Bacillus pumilus: one gene and its partner. The protein of the gene in region 1 binds, or shares a complex with, the protein of each later gene. Links are inferred from orthologs where the notes say so. Each region holds a gene or a part of one and is shown on either strand. Other genes may lie near its edges. The genes, in order: uvrA and mfd.

The links.
Region 2: the proteins of uvrA (region 1) and mfd are in contact, whole or in part, in a crystal structure (PDB 4DFC), measured with the Escherichia coli proteins. The link is inferred for Bacillus pumilus from one-to-one orthologs.

Annotation. Positions count from the first base shown.
Region 1 is NZ_CP047089.1:894,759-906,443, forward strand. Bases 447-3,870 are described here. They hold uvrA (excinuclease ABC subunit UvrA), read right to left. Parts: upstream 3,524-3,870; coding sequence 647-3,523; downstream 447-646. Other genes in these bases: uvrB (excinuclease ABC subunit UvrB), read right to left, coding at 3,531-3,870. Outside these bases: GPS65_RS04475 (hypothetical protein), read left to right, coding at 186-416; more of uvrB, read right to left, coding at 3,871-5,516; GPS65_RS04490 (CsbA family protein), read right to left, coding at 5,811-6,056; GPS65_RS04495 (PEP/pyruvate-binding domain-containing protein), read left to right, coding at 6,341-8,872; GPS65_RS04500 (TetR/AcrR family transcriptional regulator), read left to right, coding at 8,953-9,525; GPS65_RS04505 (MFS transporter), read left to right, coding at 9,566-10,900; GPS65_RS04510 (YncE family protein), read left to right, coding at 11,177-11,685. UniProt on the Escherichia coli protein: The UvrABC repair system catalyzes the recognition and processing of DNA lesions. UvrA is an ATPase and a DNA-binding protein. A damage recognition complex composed of 2 UvrA and 2 UvrB subunits scans DNA for abnormalities.
Region 2 is NZ_CP047089.1:3,381,865-3,392,964, forward strand. The notes cover bases 1-4,086. They hold mfd (transcription-repair coupling factor), read left to right. Parts: upstream 1-352; coding sequence 353-3,886; downstream 3,887-4,086. Other genes in these bases: GPS65_RS17000 (anti-sigma-F factor Fin), read left to right, coding at 55-285; spoVT (stage V sporulation protein T), read left to right, coding at 4,026-4,086. Also shown: more of spoVT, read left to right, coding at 4,087-4,562; GPS65_RS17015 (putative polysaccharide biosynthesis protein), read left to right, coding at 4,756-6,360; bifunctional methyltransferase/pyrophosphohydrolase YabN, read left to right, coding at 6,350-7,834; GPS65_RS17025 (RNA-binding S4 domain-containing protein), read left to right, coding at 7,831-8,091; sporulation protein YabP, read left to right, coding at 8,166-8,474; spore cortex biosynthesis protein YabQ, read left to right, coding at 8,471-9,109; GPS65_RS17040 (FtsB family cell division protein), read left to right, coding at 9,128-9,502; GPS65_RS17045 (S1 domain-containing RNA-binding protein), read left to right, coding at 9,585-9,983; spoIIE (stage II sporulation protein E), read left to right, coding at 10,536-11,100. UniProt on the Escherichia coli protein: Couples transcription and DNA repair by recognizing RNA polymerase (RNAP) stalled at DNA lesions. Mediates ATP-dependent release of RNAP and its truncated transcript from the DNA, and recruitment of nucleotide excision repair machinery to the damaged site.

The DNA of each region.
Region 1 (11,685 bases):
CTTCATGATGAAAATTCCTTTCTAACTCATACGTTTATTGCGTAGCAAAAGTTTCAAAATCATTCGATTTACATATGACCTTAGACACAAATTACATCTTTTTGCACCTAAGTGTAGATTCTTCACGGATTACCCTTTAAAATATGTGTAAAAGATGGTGATTATCATTATAGGGGGTAATTATTTTGACAGATCATCATAATACTAACCAGACGGCTCAAACGCTTTTAGACCTTATACAGAAACAAAAAAGCATGAACAGCGATATGATCAGGGAGCTTGAGACCATTCATCCGTCTCATCCTAAGTATGGTGATATCCGTTATTTAAAGGTACTGCTCGACAGCAGCAGCACGCATATTTTGAAGGATTTAACGCAACTCAGTCATTTAATGCCAAAGGAAGATGCGCAATAAAAGAAAAACCCCTCTTAAAAGAGGGGTTTCAGCGTGTAGACAAACCCTCGCATTCTTTGTCAGGACTGCGTTCCGGTGCTCACGAATGTTTAATTCGCTCCACTCCGTTACTCGTCCTTCCTAGACTTCAAAGGTTTTCTATCACGCTGAAAAGAAGACAAAGGGCTAAAATAAAGATCATTTTAGCCCTTTGTCAACAATCTGAACCCCCTCTTAAAAGAGGGGGTTTTTTATGATGAAGTCACACTTTCTGTTTCTTTGACCAACTGTTTCATTCGTTTACGGTCACGCTCTAAAATCGGCTTTAAGTATCGACCAGTGTAAGAAGCTTTTTCTTTTGCAATCTGCTCTGGAGTCCCAGAGGCAATGATCGTTCCGCCGCCTGCACCGCCCTCTGGTCCGAGATCAACGAGGTAATCAGCAGCCTTGATAATATCAAGGTTATGCTCAATCACTAGTACCGTATCTCCGTTTTCGACCAAACGCTGAAGCACTTTTAATAAACGGGCAATATCATCCACATGCAGACCTGTTGTCGGCTCGTCTAAAATATAAAGAGACCTTCCGTTTGAACGACGATGAAGCTCAGATGCCAATTTCACACGCTGCGCCTCTCCTCCAGACAATGTCGTCGCAGGCTGTCCAAGTGTAATGTACCCTAGTCCGACATCAAAAATCGTTTGAAGCTTCCGCTTAATTTTCGGGATGTTCTCGAAAAATTGGAGTGCGTCCTCCACAGTCATTTCAAGTACATCAGCAATGTTTTTCCCTTTATATGTGACCTCAAGTGTCTCCCGGTTATACCGTTTCCCGTGGCACACCTCACAAGGCACATACACATCTGGTAAAAAGTGCATTTCGATTTTAATGATGCCATCTCCGCGACATGCCTCGCAGCGTCCACCTTTGACGTTAAAGCTGAATCTGCCTTTTTTATACCCTCGTACCTTGGCTTCATTGGTTTGTGCAAACACATCTCGCACATCATCAAATACACCTGTATACGTGGCAGGGTTGGATCTTGGCGTACGACCGATTGGAGATTGATCAATATCAATCACCTTATCTAAATGATCCATTCCTTTGATTTCTTTGTGTTGTCCTGGCTTCGCCTTCGCTCTGTGAAGTTTTTGCGCAAGTGATTTTAATAGAATTTCATTCACAAGCGTACTTTTTCCTGAACCAGACACCCCAGTCACAGCTGTAAAGACGCCTAGAGGGAACTTCGCATTGACGTTTTTCAGGTTGTTTTCTTTTGCACCTTTGATTTCAATATAGCGGCCATCAGGCTTTCTTCTTTCAATCGGTAGTGGGATAAATTTCTCTCCAGATAAATATTGTCCTGTTAAAGATTTCTTGTCCTTCATGACTTCTTCCGGTGTCCCAGCTGAAATCACTTCTCCCCCATGAACTCCTGCTCCAGGTCCAATATCAATCAAATAATCAGCGGCTAGCATCGTATCTTCATCATGCTCGACGACAATGAGGGTATTCCCGATGTCGCGCATGTTTTTCAATGTCCCGATCAATCGGTCATTATCACGCTGATGCAGACCAATAGATGGTTCATCTAATATATAAAGAACACCTGTCAGCCTTGAACCGATTTGAGTAGCCAGACGAATCCGCTGCGCCTCTCCTCCAGATAGTGTGCCAGCGGAGCGGCTTAATGTGAGGTAATCTAATCCCACATTATTTAAGAAAGACAAGCGCTCTTTGATTTCGCGTAAAATGAGCTGAGCAATCTGCAAATCTTTCTCAGACAACTCGATTTGACCATATAAATCAAGGGCATCAGAGACAGACAAATCAGTGATTTCTCCAATATGTTTGCCATTGATCAGAACCGCAAGCGTCTCTTTTTTCAGACGATATCCTTTACATGTCGGACATGGCTGGTTCGCCATATATTTCTCCATTTGCTCACGAATATAATCCGAGCTGGTTTCTTTATAACGTCGTTCAATGTTACGTAGAACACCTTCAAATTCAATTTCATTTTCACGTACCTGACCAAAATCATTTTCATATTTGAAATAAATCCGTTCAGAGCCGCTTCCATATAAAATTTTATCGAATAAATGCGACGGGATATCTTTCACAGGAATGTCCATGTCGATACCATAATGTGTACATACTGCCTCAAGGAGCTGAGGATAGTATTGTGAGCTCTGCGGCTCCCATGGGGCAATGGCATGCTGGCGTAACGTCAAATCCTTATTAGGAACGACAAGCTCAGGGTCAACTTCTAGTTTAGAGCCAAGCCCATCACAGCTCGGACAGGCACCAAAAGGACTATTAAACGAAAACATTCTAGGCTCAAGCTCACCAATAGAGAATCCGCAGTGCGGACAGGCATGATGTTCACTGAATAACAACTCTTCTTGTCCAATCACGTCAATCATCACACGGCCTTCACCTAGTCGCAGCGCCGTTTCAAGAGAGTCAGACAGCCGAGCCGCGACGCCTTCCTTCACCACAATTCGGTCGATCACGACTTCAATGGAATGCTTCTTGTTCTTTTCAAGCTCGATCTCTTCTGATAGATCTTCCATCTCTCCATCGACTCTTACTCGAACATAGCCCTGCTTTCGAATTTGATCAAGTACTTTGACATGTGTCCCTTTGCGGCCAGATACGACTGGCGCAAGCACTTGCAATTTCGTTCTTTCTGGATATTCTAAAATGCGATCTGTCATCTGCTCAATCGTTTGGGACGTAATTTCAATCCCGTGTATCGGACAAATCGGTTTCCCAACTCGAGCATACAAGAGACGTAAATAATCATAGATTTCAGTAACTGTTCCGACCGTTGATCTAGGGTTCCGGCTCGTTGTCTTCTGATCAATACTAATCGCCGGAGAAAGACCTTCAATGGCATCTACATCCGGTTTATCCATTTGACCGAGAAATTGGCGCGCATACGCTGAAAGAGATTCAACGTACCTGCGCTGCCCCTCTGCATAAATGGTATCAAAAGCAAGAGACGATTTTCCTGAACCAGATAAACCCGTGATGACCACTAACTGGTCACGCGGGATATTCACATCAATATTTTTAAGGTTGTGGGCTCTAGCACCTTTCACCTCTATTCGTTCCATAGCCATCAGGCAATCATCCTTCCGCTTTTAGCTCTAGCAATAGATCTCTTAATTCTGCTGCTTTTTCAAAATCAAGCGCTTTTGCTGCATCTTTCATTTCCATCTCGACCTTTTCGATCACTTTTTCTCGTTCTTTTTTGCTCATTTTTGACAGCTTTGGTGCTGCATTTGTTTCATATTCTTCCGATTCTTCATGTATCTTTGTTGCTTTAATGGCATCTCTAATTTTCTTATGGATGGTTTGCGGTGTAATTCCATATTTTTCATTATATGCCTCTTGCTGCTCTCGTCTTCGCTTCGTTTCTTGAATCGCAATATCCATTGATTTGGTCATTTTATCTGCATACATAATGACCCGGCCTTCTGAATTTCTCGCTGCCCGGCCAATCGTCTGGATAAGGGATCTTTCAGAGCGTAAGAAGCCCTCTTTATCTGCATCTAAAATCGTCACAAGCGACACCTCTGGAATATCCAGTCCTTCACGAAGAAGGTTGATTCCCACAAGCACATCATATTTTCCGAGACGTAAATCGCGAATAATCTCAATCCGCTCAAGGGTCTTAATTTCTGAATGCAGATAATTGACCTTGATTCCAATCTCTTTTAAATAATCTGTCAGATCCTCAGACATTTTCTTCGTCAGCGTCGTCACGAGCACACGCTCATTTTTCTCAATCCGCGCATGAATTTCTCCAATTAAGTCATCAATTTGACCTTCAATTGGACGCACTTCAATAATTGGATCAAGTAAACCTGTTGGACGAATAATTTGTTCCACAACCTCTGGGGTTTTCTCAAGCTCATAAGGACCCGGAGTGGCAGATACATGCACAATATGATTGATATGCTTTTCAAACTCATCAAAGGTGAGCGGTCTGTTATCAAGTGCTGAAGGCAGACGGAATCCGTGATCAACCAACACTTGCTTTCTTGCTTGGTCCCCGTTGTACATCGCGCGGATTTGCGGGACCGTCACATGTGACTCATCGACAACAATCATAAAATCATCTGGGAAATAATCAAGCAATGTATAAGGGGTTGAACCAGGAGGACGCAAGGTCAGATGTCTTGAGTAATTCTCGATTCCTGAACAAAAGCCCATTTCTCTCATCATCTCAAGGTCATATCTTGTCCGCTGCTCAAGGCGCTGCGCTTCTAGCAACTTTCCATTATCTCGAAGCTTTTCGAGCTGTTCCTCAAGCTCTTGTTCAATATTAACAATCGCTTTTTCCATTTTTTCTTCTCTAGTGACGAAGTGAGATGCTGGGAAAATAGCCACATGTTCACGATCACCGAGTATTTCTCCAGTCAGTGCATCCACTTCTCGAATACGTTCAATTTCATCACCGAAAAACTCCACTCTGATACAATGCTCATCACGTGAAGCAGGGAAAATTTCAACGACGTCTCCTCGTACTCGGAAGGTTCCGCGCTGAAAATCTATATCATTACGAGAATACTGAATGTCCACCAGCTTACGTAGAAGCTGATTGCGTTCAATCTCCATTTCAGTACGTAAAGACAGCACAAGCTCTCGGTATTCCTCTGGCGAACCTAAGCCATAAATACAGGAGACACTGGCAATGATGATGACATCTCTCCGCTCAAATAATGAAGACGTAGCGGAGTGTCTCAGCTTATCAATCTCATCATTGATGCTGGCATCCTTTTCAATAAATGTATCCGTCTGAGGCACATACGCCTCTGGTTGGTAATAATCATAGTAACTTACAAAATATTCGACAGCATTATTCGGAAAGAATTCCTTGAACTCGCTGTATAGCTGACCGGCAAGTGTCTTATTATGCGCAATGACAAGTGTCGGTTTGTTCACTTCTTTAATCAGATTGGATACAGTAAAGGTCTTTCCCGTACCTGTAGCACCTAACAGCGTTTGATGCTGTTTCCCCTGATGGATCCCCTCAACAAGCTTTTCAATTGCCTTCGGCTGATCTCCTTGGGGCTGATAGTTAGAAACTAATTCAAAGCGGTCACTCACATCAAAGCCTCCGTTTCGTTACGAAATCTATCTAATGAATATATTATCATAAAAGAACACAAAAATACGAACTAAAGTTCGGCTCTTGCTTGATTTTTATTTCCAATACAGTCATACCCTCTCTTCAATACCAAATAACCCTCTTGCGAAAACCTTCCTTTCAGTATGGAACATTTTGGTGAGAGATATGCGATGAGCAGAAAAAGAGAACAAAAAGAAAGCTGCACTCACTAAAATTCGTAAGCACAGCTTAAAAACGTCACCTTTCGGCCTCACACGCTCTTGATAATCACATCAATGATGTTTTTCAGCCTTTTCTCTCTTTTCAATTTCTTTTTTAGCCATATATAATGCACCAGCTACTAAAGAAATGATATCTAATCCTACAATAAAGTAGGTTTCTGTATAGCCCTTCATATACGAGGCAAATAAAAGCGCTGCTGTTAATGCAATGCCCACATAATGATTATAAGTCACCTTTGAAAATAAAATAACGAGCAGGAAAGGAAAAACAAGTGCAAATATGGCTTTTGTAATCACAAAAACCCTCCCTCTTCATGATCTACTCCCTTGATTATAGTAAAGTTTGGCATATTGAACAATTCACAGTTTTCAATTTCCCCTATTTTTCTTTCTGTTCGGAGACTTTTGTTTTAGATATAGTAGGAAATTAGTGAGAATGTCCCCTTTGTAAAGATAGGTCTTTCCGTCTTTGACAGTCACATCCAATAAATTCTATGATTAAAATGATAGTGCGCACTATCATTTTAGAAACAATAGAGAGATAGACAAACCATTGGCTATTTGGATAAGGGGGCATTCCCATGTATTCAGTTTTATTTCATGCGGCTGAAGAATCCGCATCACTCGCAGGGGCAAAAGGCCTGAATTTAATCAAATTAAACAATCACGGCCTGCCAGTCCCAGATGGATTTATTATCAAAACCAACAGCTTTTCAAGCTTTCTTTCATATCACAACCTGCATCCAACTGAACAAAACCTTGCTGACAAAATCAAAGAAGCATCGTTTCCTTCTCAAATGGAAGCAGAACTTCTTTCGTCCTTTCAATCATTACGGAAAACTTATCCCTCAGTTGCAGTCAGATCCTCTTCTGTTGCAGAAGATCTCGAAGGCGCCTCATTTGCAGGACAGTACGAGACCTATTTAAATATCAAAACAGATGAAGAATTCTTACAGGCTGTCAAAGAATGTTGGTCTTCTTACTTTGGAGTGAGAGTAACAGAGTATAAGGAAGAGATGGATGAAAACGAGGAAGAGATGCCGCTCATGGCTGTTGTCGTTCAAGGATTGATCCATTCTGATGTCTCCGGTGTCATCTTTAGTGAGAATCCCATAACAGGAAAAACAAATGAAATGATGCTGACAGCAAGCTACGGACTAGGAGAAGCAATCGTTTCCGGGCTTGTGACACCAGACACATTTGTTATAGACAAAGAGACACTTTCTATTGAAAAATCACTTGGAACGAAAGAGCTGCAAATTATTCCTTATCAAGAAGGTGTCATTGAACAAGCAGTGACGGAGGAAATGGCTGGTCAGTTTTGCCTGAATGATGACCAACTAGTAGAAATCACGCACATCACCAAACAAGTAGAAGCACTTTATGGTCATAGCGTCGATATCGAATTTGGGATAGCAAATGGCACATTTTATTTACTTCAAGCCAGACCGATTACCGCAGCTCTCTCAAAAGCAGCAGATGAAACAGTAGGGGCTTCTTTTCAAATGCAGCCAGACGAGCTGCAGGATTTCTGGATCTCAATGGACGATCATATGCCGGGTCCAACAAGTCCTCTCTTTTCAAGTCTGATCATCCCAGCATTAAAAAGCGGTATGAAGAAAAATGGTGAAAAATATCAAGTGCCTGATCTGAATATTAAAGATATTAAGCTCTATAGAGGACATCTGTATTCATCACCGTCACTGCCTGAAGCGAGTGCAGAAGCCGCACCAGTTTTTGATGAAAGCTTATTTGAGTTATTTCCGCATCTAAGTGAACGTATGTATGAAATTTTAGAGAAAAATTTCTTGCCTTTTTACGAAAAGCTGGATCTCAAAATAAAGGAACCGATGACCATTGAAGAAGCCATCATCGGCTTCGAAGAATTAAAAGCTTTTTATATACAAGCATATGATGATCATTTTGATATTGTCATCCCTCAAGTCATTTTATCAGCTATGATTGAAGATATGCTTGTGACGTATACTGGTGATCAATCACAAGTGATCCTACTGCATGAGATGATGATAGGCGTGATGAATAAATCACTTGAAACAGATAAGAAGCTATCTGATTTTGCAAAGAGTGTCCTTCAAGATAAAGAACTTTATCAAGCATTTATAAACAATGAAAAGAATTCAGAGCTGCTTGATGCACTCACTCAATCGGAAAAAGGCAGACACTTCATTTCGACATTAGAGGAATTTCTTCAAGTTTATGGTTGGCGATCTGTGAAAAGTCATGACCTTACGGAAAAGACATGGGTGGAAAACCCTGAGTTTATCCTAGATATCATCAGAAACAACATTCAACACCAAAGTGATTTTGATGAAGAATTTGCACAAGCCGTCATCAAAAGACAAGAGACATATGAACATTTTATGAGCCAAGTGAAGGATGAAGCATTTAAAACGAAATTTGAGACACTTTACCAATTTGCTCTACAGGCTGCTAATATCCGTGATGATCATCACTTTTACATTGATGCCATGTTAGATGCTAAAGCCAGAGTATATCTATTAAAGATTGGCGAACTTCTTGTACAAAAAGGAACGCTTCCTCATCAAGAAGATCTATGGTATCTCTACGATGAGGAGGTACACACAGCGCTCACAACGTCTACATCATTTGATACAGTCATCGCACAAAGAAAAATTGACATGAAAGAGAATGAAGCCATCCAACCACCAGCTTATATGGGCACCCCCACTGAAGCTGAATTGCAGCAAGCAGAAAGAACGCTCGGTTCATTAAGAGAAAATGAAAACAACACAAGCGATATGATCTATGGAATTGGCGCATCTAGCGGTATTGTTTCTGGAAGAGTAAAAGTCATTACATGTGCTGAGGAATTCTCACAATTTCAAAAGGATGATATTTTAGTTTGCAAAACAACCACCCCTTTATGGACAAGCTTATTTAGAGATGCAAAAGCAGTCGTAACCGATGCTGGAGGCATTTTATCTCATTCAGCTATTATCGCAAGAGAGTATATGATGCCAGCTGTCCTAGGAACCCGAATAGCAACAGAAACACTTCAATCCGGTGACCTTGTGACAGTAGATGGAAGCAATGGACGTATTCAGATATTAAAACAGCATGCACGTGTCTAACTAGATCATATTGGCGGTCATAGGTTTTATCGGTATACTTACTTTGTTGCAAACACATTCATAACCTGAGGTGAGTATGCTTGTTAAAATCTACAAATCAACGAATCATTCGCGCAACAATGGATTTATTGACTGAAAAGGGCTATCAAAAAACCACAACAAAAGAAATAGCTAAAAAAGCGAATGTCAGTGAAGCAACTATTTTCCGCAACTTTAAAAACAAACGCGGCGTGATTGCTGCCATTATGAAAATGAAATCAACGCCAACAAAAACCTTAGAAGCAGAATTCAAAGGGGATTTGTACACCGATTTAAAGTTTCTCGGTTCCTATATCCTTGAACATTTAACTTCAAAAAAAGAATTTATTTATATCAGCATGCGAGAACCGGCAATGTTTAAAGATCTGACTAGTCATGAAAAAATTTATCCTCAAGAACTAAGGGAAATGCTGATACAATACTTCAAAAAGATGAGCGTTCAACAGCATGTCTTAAAAGGAAAAGAAGACATTTATGCAGACATTTTCATTAGTACGTATTTTGGTTTTTTTACTCAGCAGCTTGAGCAAGACTTCCAGCTCGTATTAACACAAAAAGAGGATTTTATTGAGACATACACACACATTTTCATGAGAGGAATTTCTCCCGCTTAAAGGGTGGAATTCTTCTTTTTCACAAAAGGTGGTATACACATTGAGGTTACAAAAAGAGAGCTTGATCATCTATTCTTTGTTACTTGGAGCTATACTAGTTCCGGTCAACTCAACGATGATCGCAGTCGCTCTATCATCCATATCAACATATTATGATCAATCCATTTCAAACATTACTTGGGTTGTCACCATTTATCTTATTGTCATGGCGGTCACCCAGCCTATCGCTGGTAAGTTAGGAGATATATACGGACACCGCCGCATGTATTTAACCGGAGTGACACTCTTTTTAATCGGCTCGATTGGCTGTGCTTTAGCACCTAATCTAGCATTTCTCATCATCTTTCGCTCCATTCAAGCAGCTGGCGGGGCTATTTTAACACCGAATAGTATCGCTTTGATTCGTGCAACAGTCTCACCCGAAAAACTGTCTAAAACAATGGGTTACTTTGGATTTGGTGCTGGTATTGGTGCCGCTCTTGGGCCTTTTATTGGATCGATTCTCATTCAGAGTTTTGATTGGCATTCTATATTCTTAGTGAATATCCCATTCCTATTTCTTACACTAGTCACCGGTGTTTTACTTATTCCAAAGGTAAAGCATACACGTATACACGCAAGAGTAGATATGATTGGTTCATTGTATTTAACCATCGGAATTGCCACAGTCATTCTATGCTCAAAAAGCCAGCTATTAAATGAATATTTCATTTATGGCATTCTAGCATTGATTGTCATTCCTTTATTTTTTAGACATGTACGGAAAGTAAAGAATCCGATCATCGATTTGTCCCTATTTAAAAACAGTTCATTTACAAATGCGAATCTATCGATCATGCTAAGTAATTTTGTGATGTATGCCATCCTCCTCATTATGCCGCTGTTTATGGAACAACAACTGGCCCTTTCTCATACACAAAGTGGTATGATTCTATCGGTATTTTCTCTTTGTATGTCTCTTAGCGGTTTATTAGGCGCAAGACTCCATCCAAAAAAAGGCGCGAAAAAAATGATTCGCTTTTCATTTCTCTGCCTCACTTTATCAGGCATCATGTTAATTACACTGAGTCAGTATCCAACATTACCACTGCTTATGGTGACACTAGTCGCGGGGGGAATTTCATCAGGGATTGGTATGACAAGTATGCAGATGGCTTCATTAACAGCTGTTGATCAAAGTTTATCTGGTTCGGCCTCTGGTATTTTCTCAACCTTTCGATATTTTGGCAGTATCATTTCGTCGACATTGATTGGTATCATGAGTGGTTTCCAATCTTTATTTATTGTATTAATGTGTGCAGGAATCCTTGGCTTCCTTTTATCCCAACGCGTCAAAACGAAATCTACCTCCCCATCATCTGGGCATTCCGCCTAATGACTCCCTGCGCTCTATGCCGATTTAGAGCGGGGGAGTTTTCATTATTTTTCTCACTGTAAGCTATAATTGGCAAAGGAATCAAATATTGAAAATCCTTTTTTAAAGATGAAAAAAAGCCATCTGACTAGATAAACAAGAAACTTTAAATCGAATTATCCTCATTCATCCACCTACATTCTGTTTTTCATCTCTTTCAGCATTGATAACTTCGATTTTTTTTCACAATTTTTGTGGTATGCTTTTTGAAAATAGAGGACTCAAAGGAGCGGAAGAATGGCACGTCTAAAATATGTTTTGATCTATTTATCAGCTCTATTGTTATTCCTGTCAGGCTGTGGAAAAGACCAGCAGTTTACTCCACCTGGAAACTCTCAATCGATCGCGGTCATCTCTCAATTAAAAAAAGCCTCCTTTTCAATCGTTGATTTACAAAAGAATAAAGTGATCTCTTCCGTTGATTTAAAACATCCGCTCACTGATCTTATCCAAATCAACAAAGACGTCATCATCGCAACTAGTAAAGAAGGAGAATCGCTTATCGAAATTAATTTAAAAAAAGGTACAGCAACAGATTATATGGATGTGAGTAAAGGACTGACTTCCCTTACATATGATGCAGTTTCTCACACCTTAATTGCAGCGGATTCACAGAAAAATGTCGTTTATTTTATTGATACGCAGCGTAAAAACATAAAAGCAACTGTGAAGACTGGAAAGTTACCTTCTTCTATGACACTTTCTCCGGCAGGTACTTTATTCGTATTAAATGCAGAAAGCCATAC
Region 2 (11,100 bases), 2.5 Mb from region 1 along the record:
AATGAAAAGCAAAGCACATACTGATCATAAAATCTCAGCATGGGAGGATCACGTATGGCTTTGCATTATTACTGCCGGCACTGTGGTGTAAAGGTTGGCAGTCTAGATGAATCTGCTGTTCAAAGTGAAGCACTCGGATTTCATCACTTAACAAATGAGGAAAGAAACGATATGATTTCTTATAGGGAAAATGGTGATTTACATGTGCAAACCATTTGTGAGGATTGCCAAGAGGCGCTCGAAAGAAATCCTGATTACCATCAGTATCATACCTTTATTCAATAAAAAGCTTTGGTGTAGATAATAGACCAAAGCGTTTTTCTGTTTTAAACAAGCAGGGAGGAGGAGCCAAATGAAAAATATACAATCATTTATCAAACAAAGTGATGATTTTCAGTCCATTTTTAATGGGCTAAAGGAAGGTTTAAAAGAACAACTGCTCGCCGGACTATCAGGCTCCGTCAGATCTTTATTTACAGCCGCTATATCAGACGAACTTAAGCGGCCGATGTTTATTGTGACTCACAACTTGTATCAAGCGCAGAAGGTAACAGATGATCTTGCCAGTGTGATGTCAGATCGCTCGGTCCTTCTTTATCCTGTGAATGAACTTATTGCTTCAGAAATTGCCGTGGCGAGTCCTGAGCTCAGAGCACAGCGTCTAGATGTGCTGAACCGGCTGGCGAATGGAGAGAACCCCATTATCGTCACCCCGGCTGCTGCGGTGCGCAGAATGCTTCCGCCAGTTGAGCTCTGGAAGGAGAGTCAGATCCATTTAAAGCTTGGTGAAGAAATTGATTTGGAGGCGTTTTCAAAACAGCTTGTACAAATCGGTTATGACCGGACGTCGATGGTTGCTGCGCCCGGAGATTTTAGTGTGCGCGGAGGAATCATTGATATTTATTCGTTAACGGAAGATCATCCGATCCGTATTGAGCTGTTTGATACAGAAGTAGACTCAATTCGAACGTTCCATTCGGATACACAGCGCTCATTAGAAACACTTCAAGAAATTAAAATCGGTCCCGCAAAAGAGCTTATTGTCAGAGGCCCTGAACGAGTGAGAGCCATTGAACAGCTTGATCAAGGACTTGCGAATAGCTTAAAGAAATTCAACTCGGACCAGCAAAAAGAATTGCTGCATCAACATATTACTGCTGATCGAGAGAAGCTGCTAGAAGGTATCTTGACACAGGAAATGACGAAGTACCTGTCCTATTTCTATGAAAAACCTGCTAGTTTGCTAGATTACACTTCACAGGATACGATTATTATTTTAGATGAAATAAGCAGAATTCAGGAGATGGAAGAACAACTTGAGCAGGAAGAAGCGGATTGGACCATTAGCCTGCTTGAAGAAGGCAATATCCTTCATGATTTAACCCTTTCTTTCCCGTTCCAACAACTGATCAATCAGCAATCCCGGTCAATTCTGTACTACTCCTTGTTCCTGAGACATGTCCAGCAGACAAATCCGCAAAATATCGTCAATGTCTCTAGTAAGCAAATGCAGAATTTCCACGGGCAGATGAATGTGCTTGCAAGTGAAATAGAACGCTACAAAAAACAACAATACACAGTTGTTTTCTTAGGTGCGGATGAAGAACGGACAGACAAACTGTCTTCTGTCTTACATGATTATGACATTGAAGCCGCTCTTGCTAAGCCGGAAGCAGAGCTTGTAAGCGGACAGGTGTATATTTTACAAGGTGAGCTGCAAACAGGCTTTGAACTACCGTTATCGAAAATTGCCGTGATCACAGAAGGCGAGCTCTTCAAAAAACGTGTGAAGAAGCAGGCACGTAAGCAAAAGCTGACCAATGCAGAGCGAATTAAGAGCTATTCAGAGCTTCAAGTCGGCGACTATGTGGTGCATATTAACCACGGGATTGGTAAGTATTTAGGAATTGAAACGCTTGAAATCGGCGGCATTCATAAAGACTATTTAAATATTCATTATCAAGGAAGCGACAAGCTTTATGTACCGGTTGAACAAATTGATCAGGTGCAAAAGTATGTTGGATCAGAAGGTAAAGAGCCAAAGCTGTACAAACTAGGCGGCAGCGATTGGAAACGTGTGAAGAAAAAAGTGGAGTCCTCTGTACAGGACATCGCAGATGATCTCATTAAGCTGTACGCAGAACGTGAGGCAAGCAAAGGGTATGCCTTCTCGCCTGATCATGAGATGCAACGCCAGTTTGAATCAGCGTTCCCTTACCAGGAAACAGATGATCAGATCCGTTCGATTCATGAAATCAAACAAGATATGGAGCGGGAACGTCCTATGGACCGCCTGCTTTGTGGAGATGTGGGATACGGAAAAACAGAAGTGGCGATTCGAGCCGCCTTCAAAGCAATTGCTGACGGGAAGCAGGTTGCACTGCTTGTGCCGACAACCATCTTAGCGCAGCAGCATTTTGACACGATTATGGACCGATTCCAAGACTATCCTGTTAAAATCGCTCAGCTGAGCCGTTTCCGTACGAGAAAAGAAACAACTGACACGTTAAAAGGGTTGAAAAATGGAACGATAGATATGGTGATCGGTACACATCGTTTGCTTTCGAAAGATATTGTTTATAAAGACTTAGGTCTGTTGATTATTGATGAAGAGCAGCGTTTTGGTGTAACGCATAAAGAGAAAATTAAACAGATGAAAGCCAATATTGATGTTCTGACATTAACGGCTACGCCAATTCCGCGTACGCTGCATATGTCTATGCTTGGCGTACGGGATTTATCGGTTATTGAAACACCGCCTGAAAACCGTTTCCCTGTTCAAACCTATGTGGTCGAGTACAATGGCGCTTTAGTTAGAGAAGCGATTGAGCGAGAACTAGCACGTGGTGGTCAAGTGTACTTCCTGTACAACCGTGTCGAGGATATTGAACGTAAAGCAGATGAAATCTCTATGCTAGTCCCAGATGCGAAAGTCAGCTATGCACACGGGAAAATGAGTGAGAACGAACTGGAATCAGTGATGATCAATTTCCTTGAAGGTGAATCAGATGTATTGGTCAGTACCACCATCATTGAAACGGGAGTCGATATTCCGAATGTGAACACGCTCATCGTCCATGATGCGGATAAAATGGGGCTTTCTCAGCTGTACCAGCTAAGAGGACGAGTAGGACGCTCAAATCGTGTCGCATATGCTTATTTCACGTATCGAAAAGATAAAGTTTTGTCTGAAGTAGCAGAGAAGAGACTTCAAGCCATTAAAGAATTCACAGAGCTCGGATCAGGATTTAAAATTGCGATGCGAGATTTAACAATTCGAGGAGCAGGCAATTTACTTGGTGCACAGCAGCATGGATTCATTGATTCTGTTGGATTCGATCTCTATTCTCAAATGCTGAAAGAAGCCATCGAAGAAAGAAGAGGCGATACGACGGCTCAAGATAAATTTGAACCGGAAATCGATCTGCAAATCGATGCCTATATCCCAGACACTTACATTTCGGATGGAAAGCAAAAGATTGAGATGTATAAACAATTCAGAGCGATTGGATCCATTGAAGAGCGAAAAGAGCTTCAAGATGAAATGATCGATCGATTCGGTGAATATCCGCAAGAAGTGGCGGATTTGTTCACGATTGCGACAATGAAAGTATACGCCGTGCAGGAACGTGTTGAATTAATCAAGATGGAGAAAGGCATTGTCAGACTCACCCTTGAAGAGCAAGCAAGCGGTGAAATCGACGGTCAAAAATTATTTGCGCTCGGCAGTAAATATGGCCGTGATATTGGCTTGGGAATGGAAGGCAGCAAGCTAATTATTTCTGTCCAGACGAAAGGCAAGAAGACGGAGGAATGGCTTGAAATCGTTCTGAATATGCTTCGAGGCCTTCAAGATGTGAAAAAAGAAACCATTCCATCTTCATAAAAATTTGTTTGTCTCTCGTGTATATTACGTTTGATGTGACGGATACTAATCTCAGGGTCAAGTGGTGAATGTTGCATAAAGTGGACGCTTTTGCTCCATTCACCCAACACATCATCAAACGAAAGAGAGGCAGCAGTGAATGAAAGCAACTGGAATTGTACGCCGCATCGATGATCTAGGTAGAGTGGTTATTCCGAAGGAGATTCGCAGAACATTGCGCATCCGGGAAGGAGATCCGCTTGAGATTTTCGTCGACCGCGATGGAGAAGTAATTTTGAAGAAGTATTCGCCGATTAGTGAGCTAGGAGACTTTGCAAAGGAATATGCTGATGCATTATTCGACAGTTTGGGTCATTCCATCCTGATTTGTGATCGAGATACGTATATTGCTGTATCCGGCAGTTCGAAAAAAGAGTACTTAAATAAATCCATCAGTGATTTACTTGAACGAACAATAGACCAGCGTAATTCTGTATTAGAAGAAAGCAAAAAAGAAATTCAACTTGTCGATGGTATTGATGATGACGTATCTGCTTATACCATTGCACCTATTGTTGCAAACGGAGATCCGATTGGCGCCGTCGTCTTATTTTCTAAAGAGCGTTCAATGGGGGAAGTGGAGCATAAAGCAGCAGAAACAGCAGCTGGCTTCTTAGCCCGTCAAATGGAACACTAGGTCTAATAATTCTATATCATTTTGATAAAACGAGAGAATGCCGATGAAATCATTTGATTTTGTCGGCGTTTTTTATATGGGATGAAACACAACGGGGAATGTGTCGTCTACTCCTTAGAAAGAAACGGCTTTTCATTCACGTATGATATAATGAGTGCGTTTAACTGTAGATCTATTTTTAAAGGAGTCATCCATGAAAAATACTGTGAATCAGCCGCATTGGCTTTTCCAGGGTGCGGTGATTTTGACCATCGCAGGCTTGTTATCAAAGGTACTAAGTGCCGTTTATCGTGTTCCGTTCCAGAACATCGTAGGAGACACTGGGTTTTATATTTATCAGCAAGTGTACCCTTTCCTTGGTATTGCGATCATGCTTGGCACCACAGGGTTTCCTGTCATGGTGTCCAAGCTTTTGAGTGAGTATGGGGAAGAGGATCGACGGATCATTTCAAGGGTATCCTTGGTCTATATCACTTTACTGAGCCTTGTCTTATTTCTTTGTCTTTACATAGGAGCAGGCAGAATTGCGAGCCTTATGGCGGACAGTCAATTAATTTTGCTCATCCAGATGAGTGCTTTTGTGTTTCTATTTCTGCCGCTCACTGTGATGCTGAGGGGCGTTTTTCAGAGTGACGGTATGATGCTTCCAACGGCTGTTTCTCAATTAGTGGAGCAGCTCATCAGGGTAGGCGTTCTGCTTGTTTTATCCTTTTATTTCGTGAGACACGGCTATTCGCTTTATGAAACAGGGGCGGGTGCGGTCTTCTCCTCCATAGCCGGAAGTGCGGCCTCGCTTATCCTGCTTCTTTTTCTTTGGCTCACTTACCGAAAACAGTCTTCTGCACCTATGACAGTCAAGCAGACTACACTTCGGAAAAAGGATGTTTTGAAGAGTTTGATACTGTATACATTCACGATTTGTGTCAGCGGACTACTCATTTTATGGATGCAAATGATTGATGCCTTTCATCTGTATGCGCTGCTACGCAGTGAGGGTCTGAGTGAAGCCGCGGCAAAGGCGGCAAAAGGTGTATATGACCGAGGGCAGCCGTTTTTACAGCTAGGGACGGTGTTTGCCATTAGCATTGGAACCTCTCTTGTGCCATTTTTATCTGCTGCCATGAGGAATGGAGAGCATGAAGCGATCAGGCAAAAAGTACGGACATCGTTTAAGACTACATCGGTTTTAGGGATTGGTTCAGCAGTTGGGCTGATGTGTATTCTTTCGTCAGTCAACATCATGCTTTTTCGTAATGATTTAGGTACCGATGCGCTGCAAATTTTCTGTATTTCCATCGCATTTACTTCGATTGCGATTACGCAAGCAGCTTTACTTCAAGGTCTCGGGCATACTGTGTATCCGGCTGTTGTGGTGCTTCTCAGTGTACTGGTGAAATGGATACTCACACTTGTACTTGTGCCGCTATTAGGCATCTACGGTGCGGCATGGTCAACTGTGTGTGGTTTCCTCGCTGCCGCTCTGCTCAATGCCTTTTATTTGAGGCACAAAGGATGGATTTCGTTGAGAGAGCTGTTCCCAGTGAGAATTCTTTTATCGGCCGCTTTCATGGCCATCGTCTTAATAGGGTATCAGGCACTGTTTTCTTGGGTCATTCCCTTTGAAAAACGTCCTTTTTCCGTTTTAGAGAGCCTGACGTCAGTTTTTATTGGTGGTTTCGCCTTTTTATATAGTATTCTTAAGCTAGAAGTATTTACGGACGAGGAATGGAGACTCATTCCATTAGGAGAAAAGATTTTATATTTTAAACAGATGAGAGGGAATCAAAATGGCAGGTAAGATTACCGTCGTCGGTCTTGGGGCAGGCGACATGGATCAGCTGACGCTCGGTGCATACAAGCAGCTGAAGCAGGCGAAAGAAGTATTTATGAGAACGCAGGACCACCCGCTTACCGCAGAGTTGATGCAGGAGGTCCCGTCACTGACCTTTTTTGATGAGATTTATGAAAAGCACGATCAGTTTGATGCGGTCTATCAGGAAATCACAGAAATTTTATTTAAAGAGGCAGCGGAAAAGGAGATTGTGTACGCAGTACCAGGTCATCCATTTGTCGCAGAAAAGACTGTTCAGCTATTAGTTTCTCAGCAGCAAGAGCGTGGGATTGAGGTGTCTGTTGCTGGTGGACAAAGCTTTTTGGATGCGACGTTTAATTCCTTGCAGATCGACCCAATCGAGGGATTGCAATTCGTTGATGCAGGAGATATGAGAGCGGACGATCTCAAATTGACCCAGCATGTCCTCATTTGTCAGGTATATGATCAGATCACTGCTTCGAATGTGAAACTCACGCTGATGGAAAAGCTTCCTGATGATTATGAAGTCTATATAGTAACTGCGGCTGGAAGCAGCCTGGAACAGATTACTGCCGTTCCTTTATTTGAACTTGATCGAGATGTGTCGATAAATAACTTAACGAGTGTTTATGTACCTCCGATTCAAGATGAAAAGCTGCTTTACAAACAATTTGACACCTTCCGTGACGTCATCCGTACATTAAGAGGTCCGGGCGGCTGTCCATGGGATCAAAAACAAACCAATGAGTCACTTAAACCCTATTTAATTGAAGAATGCTATGAACTGCTTGAAGCGATAGATGAAGATGATCCAGACCATATGGTGGAGGAGCTCGGAGATGTGATGCTACAGGTGTTACTTCATGCTCAAATCGGTGAAGATGATGGCTTTTTCTCCATTGATGATGTCATCCAGCATGTCACAGAGAAAATGATTCGTAGACATCCCCATGTGTTTGGTGACACAAATGTGTCTGAAGCAGAAGACGTGGTCGTCAACTGGGAAAAAATCAAGCAGTTGGAGAAGCCGGAGCGGGCAGCCTCTATGTTGCAATCCATCCCTGCGACGCTTCCAGCATTAACGAAGGCATATAAGCTTCAAAAAAAAGCCGCCAAAGTAGGCTTTGATTGGACAGACGTGAACGATATTTGGAACAAATACGAAGAAGAAAAGCAGGAATTTCTCGTTGAAGTGGCAGAGAAGCCGGACGAAAGTGCAACGAAGCAGATGACAGATGAATTTGGAGATCTTTTGTTTGTTCTCGTCAACATTGGAAGGTTCTATCAGCTAGAGCCTGAAACGGCGCTCGCTTCCGCCAACACAAAATTCATGCGACGCTTTCAGCATATTGAACAAAAAGCAAAGGACATGGGACGTTCATTAGAAGAATTAACAATAGAGGAAATGGACGATCTATGGAACGATGCCAAACGTATAGAAAGAGGTGATCATACATGAGATTAGATAAATTTTTAAAAGTGTCCCGTTTAATTAAAAGAAGAACATTGGCAAAAGAAGTCGCTGATCAAGGCAGAATTTCTATTAACGGCACACAGGCGAAAGCCAGCTCTGACGTGAAAGAAGGAGACGAGCTTAAAATCCGTTTTGGTCAAAAGCTCGTGACGGTGCAAGTCAACGAGTTAAAGGACACAACGAAAAAAGAAGAAGCTGCTGGCATGTATACTGTGCTAAAAGAAGAAAAAACAGCAGAATAGGGCTTGTTCTAAATGATCCTCCTGTCACATACAATGCAGTAACAATGCAAGTATGAGATATGGGGGATGTATAAATGAATCAATATTATAATCAACCTCAAGGCACGAAGCTGTCATCAGAAGCAGAACACAATATCACAATGCGAAACAGAAAGCATTTAGATATTACCGGTGTCAAACAGGTGGAAAGCTTCGATAATGAAGAATTTCTGCTTGAGACGGTCATGGGGATTCTCGCGATTCGTGGAGAAAATCTGCAAATGAAAAACCTAGATGTCGAAAAAGGCGTTGTGTCGATTAAAGGACGTGTCTTTGACTTAATTTATGTAGATGAGCAGCACGGGGAGAAAGCTAAAGGATTTTTTAGCAAGCTGTTTAAATGACGCTGACAGTCCAGTTTTATACGATGCTTTCGATGGTAGCGATGGGCATCTGGCTGGGCGCATCGCTTGATACGTACAAGCTGTTTGTGAATCGGGAAAAGACAGCAAAATGGCTTTTGATCATACACGATCTCCTTTTTTGGCTCGTACAGGGTCTCTTATTCTTTTATGTTCTGCTGCTGACAAATGAAGGAGAATTCAGGGTTTATATCTTTCTAGCCGTTGCACTAGGTTTCTCGATGTATCAGGCATTGATGAAACAGCTGTATATGAACATTCTCAAGTTTCTGGTGATGTGTGTGTATCAGGCCGTTCTCATTCTGAAACGGCTGGTCATGTCCATCGTCTTCCAGCCAATTCGCTGGCTGATTTCCTTCATCATAAGTGCTATTATGTTCTTGCTCCACTTGCTCTTACGTCTTGTTCATTTTACGTTTCGGCTCGTGTGGAAGGTGCTGTCCATTGTCTGTTATCCGCTCATCTGGTTACTCAATGTGACCATTATTCATCGGATTCCCGAAAAATGGCGAACATCAATGAGATTGTTTTTCTCTAAAGGAGCAGGAATTTTACAAGGGACCAAGAAATTATCTGGTACCATCAAAACGAAATGGAAACAATTCTGGACAAAGTAAGAGAGGAGGCCTTCAACCTTGAACAAGAGAAAAAGAAATATCGCACAAATTCAAAATGATTACCAAAAACAAATGGAACAGCAAGCACAGCGCTTAAAACGCAAACGCCGTGGACTCCTTAGAAGGCTTACCGTGTTTGGTGTGATTGCGCTCATGTTTGTTGTCTTGGTGATAAGTGCCCTCTGGTCGCAATCGTCCTCATTAAAGGAAAAAGAAGAGAAGAAGGTTGCGCTTGAAAAAGAATTGAAGCAATTACAAACAAAGCAGGAAGATATTTCTGATGAAATTAAAAAGCTGAAAAGCAAAGAATACGTACTCGAACTGGCACGACGGGACTATTATATGTCCAAAAAAGGCGAAAAAATCTTTGATGTGGGCAATAAGAGCGATTAGCCTTGTTGACACTTAAAATTCAGTTTATGTATAATTGAACAAATGAGATTTTTTTATAAGTCTAAGGAGGAGCACTTTTTTTATGTCGATTGAAGTTGGCAGCAAGTTACAAGGGAAAGTTACGGGCATTACAAATTTTGGAGCTTTTGTGGAGTTGCCAGGCGGTTCAACTGGTCTCGTTCATATCAGTGAGGTAGCCGATAACTATGTAAAAGATATTAATGAGCATTTAAAAGTCGGTGAACAAGTTGAAGTGAAAGTGATTAACGTTGAAAAAGACGGTAAAATCGGCTTGTCCATTAAAAAAGCAAAAGATCGTCCTCAACAACAACAATCAAGACCAAGCAGAAATGATTTCCGTCCGAAGGAATCGTTTGAGCAAAAAATGAACAAATTCTTAAAAGATAGTGAAGACCGCTTAACATCTTTAAAACGTAACACGGAATCAAAACGTGGGGGACGCGGAGCAAGAAGAGGTTAACTTGTTGCTGCTTTCTATATATCTTTCACAACAAAGCACCTGCTGTCCGCAGGTGTTTTTTTCTTAATTCATCCGACATTTTTTGAGATTTCGCCATTTAATTTAAAACTTCCTATTGACGGACAAGCGATTCCTTTGTATTATATATCTTGTGCTTCTTAGCGCATTTTTATTATGGCGGTGTAGCTCAGCTGGCTAGAGCGTACGGTTCATACCCGTGAGGTCGGGGGTTCGATCCCCTCCGCCGCTATCCTTTTGTTTAGAACATAAAAGCAAGGCCCGTTGGTCAAGCGGTTAAGACACCGCCCTTTCACGGCGGTAACACGGGTTCGAATCCCGTACGGGTCATCGTCGAAAACAGCTTTCTTTAGGAAAGCTGTTTTTTTGTGTCTTCGTAAAATTCTGATGAAAGACATCGACTTTCATGAAAGTATGCCTCTTTGACGAATAAAGCGTCGAACGTTTTATGGAAACGACAACTTCTTTTGACAAAATTTCTTTTTCACCTTCGCTATAATGACAAGCAACGAATATCAGGTGGGGGATGAAAAGATGGAAAAACTAGAAAGAAGAACTGATTTAACAGGAGCGGGGTTTGAAAGAATCAGTGCAGGGTTAAAGAAGATGAAAAACCTGTTTCTTCATCATACGCATTCTCTTTTTTTCTATAAAGGGTTTATTTATGTCGTTCTAGGCTTTTTATTAGGACGAGCCTTTATATTATCTGAAATCATGCCATTTGCTCTGCCTTTCTTTGGGTCCATGCTGCTTATCAAAAGAGACAAGGCCCTGCTTGCTTGTCTCGCTTTACTTGCTGGAGCCATGACGATATCACCTCAAAATGCATTGTTTGTGTTTGCATCGCTGATCGTCTTCCTCCTTATGTCCAAGGTGGTTTCTTTCATCATCAAAGATCCAGTGAAAACATTGCCGGTTGTCATTGTACTGTCAATGCTGATCACCAGAGGAGCATTTGTTTACCTAGAGCAAGGTGCTGTGCAAAGCTACGATTACGTTATGGCGGGTGTCGAGGCAGGACTTGCCTTCATTTTGACACTGATTTTCCTTCAAAGCCTGCCGATTTTTACAGTCAGGAAAATCAAACACTCCTTAAAGG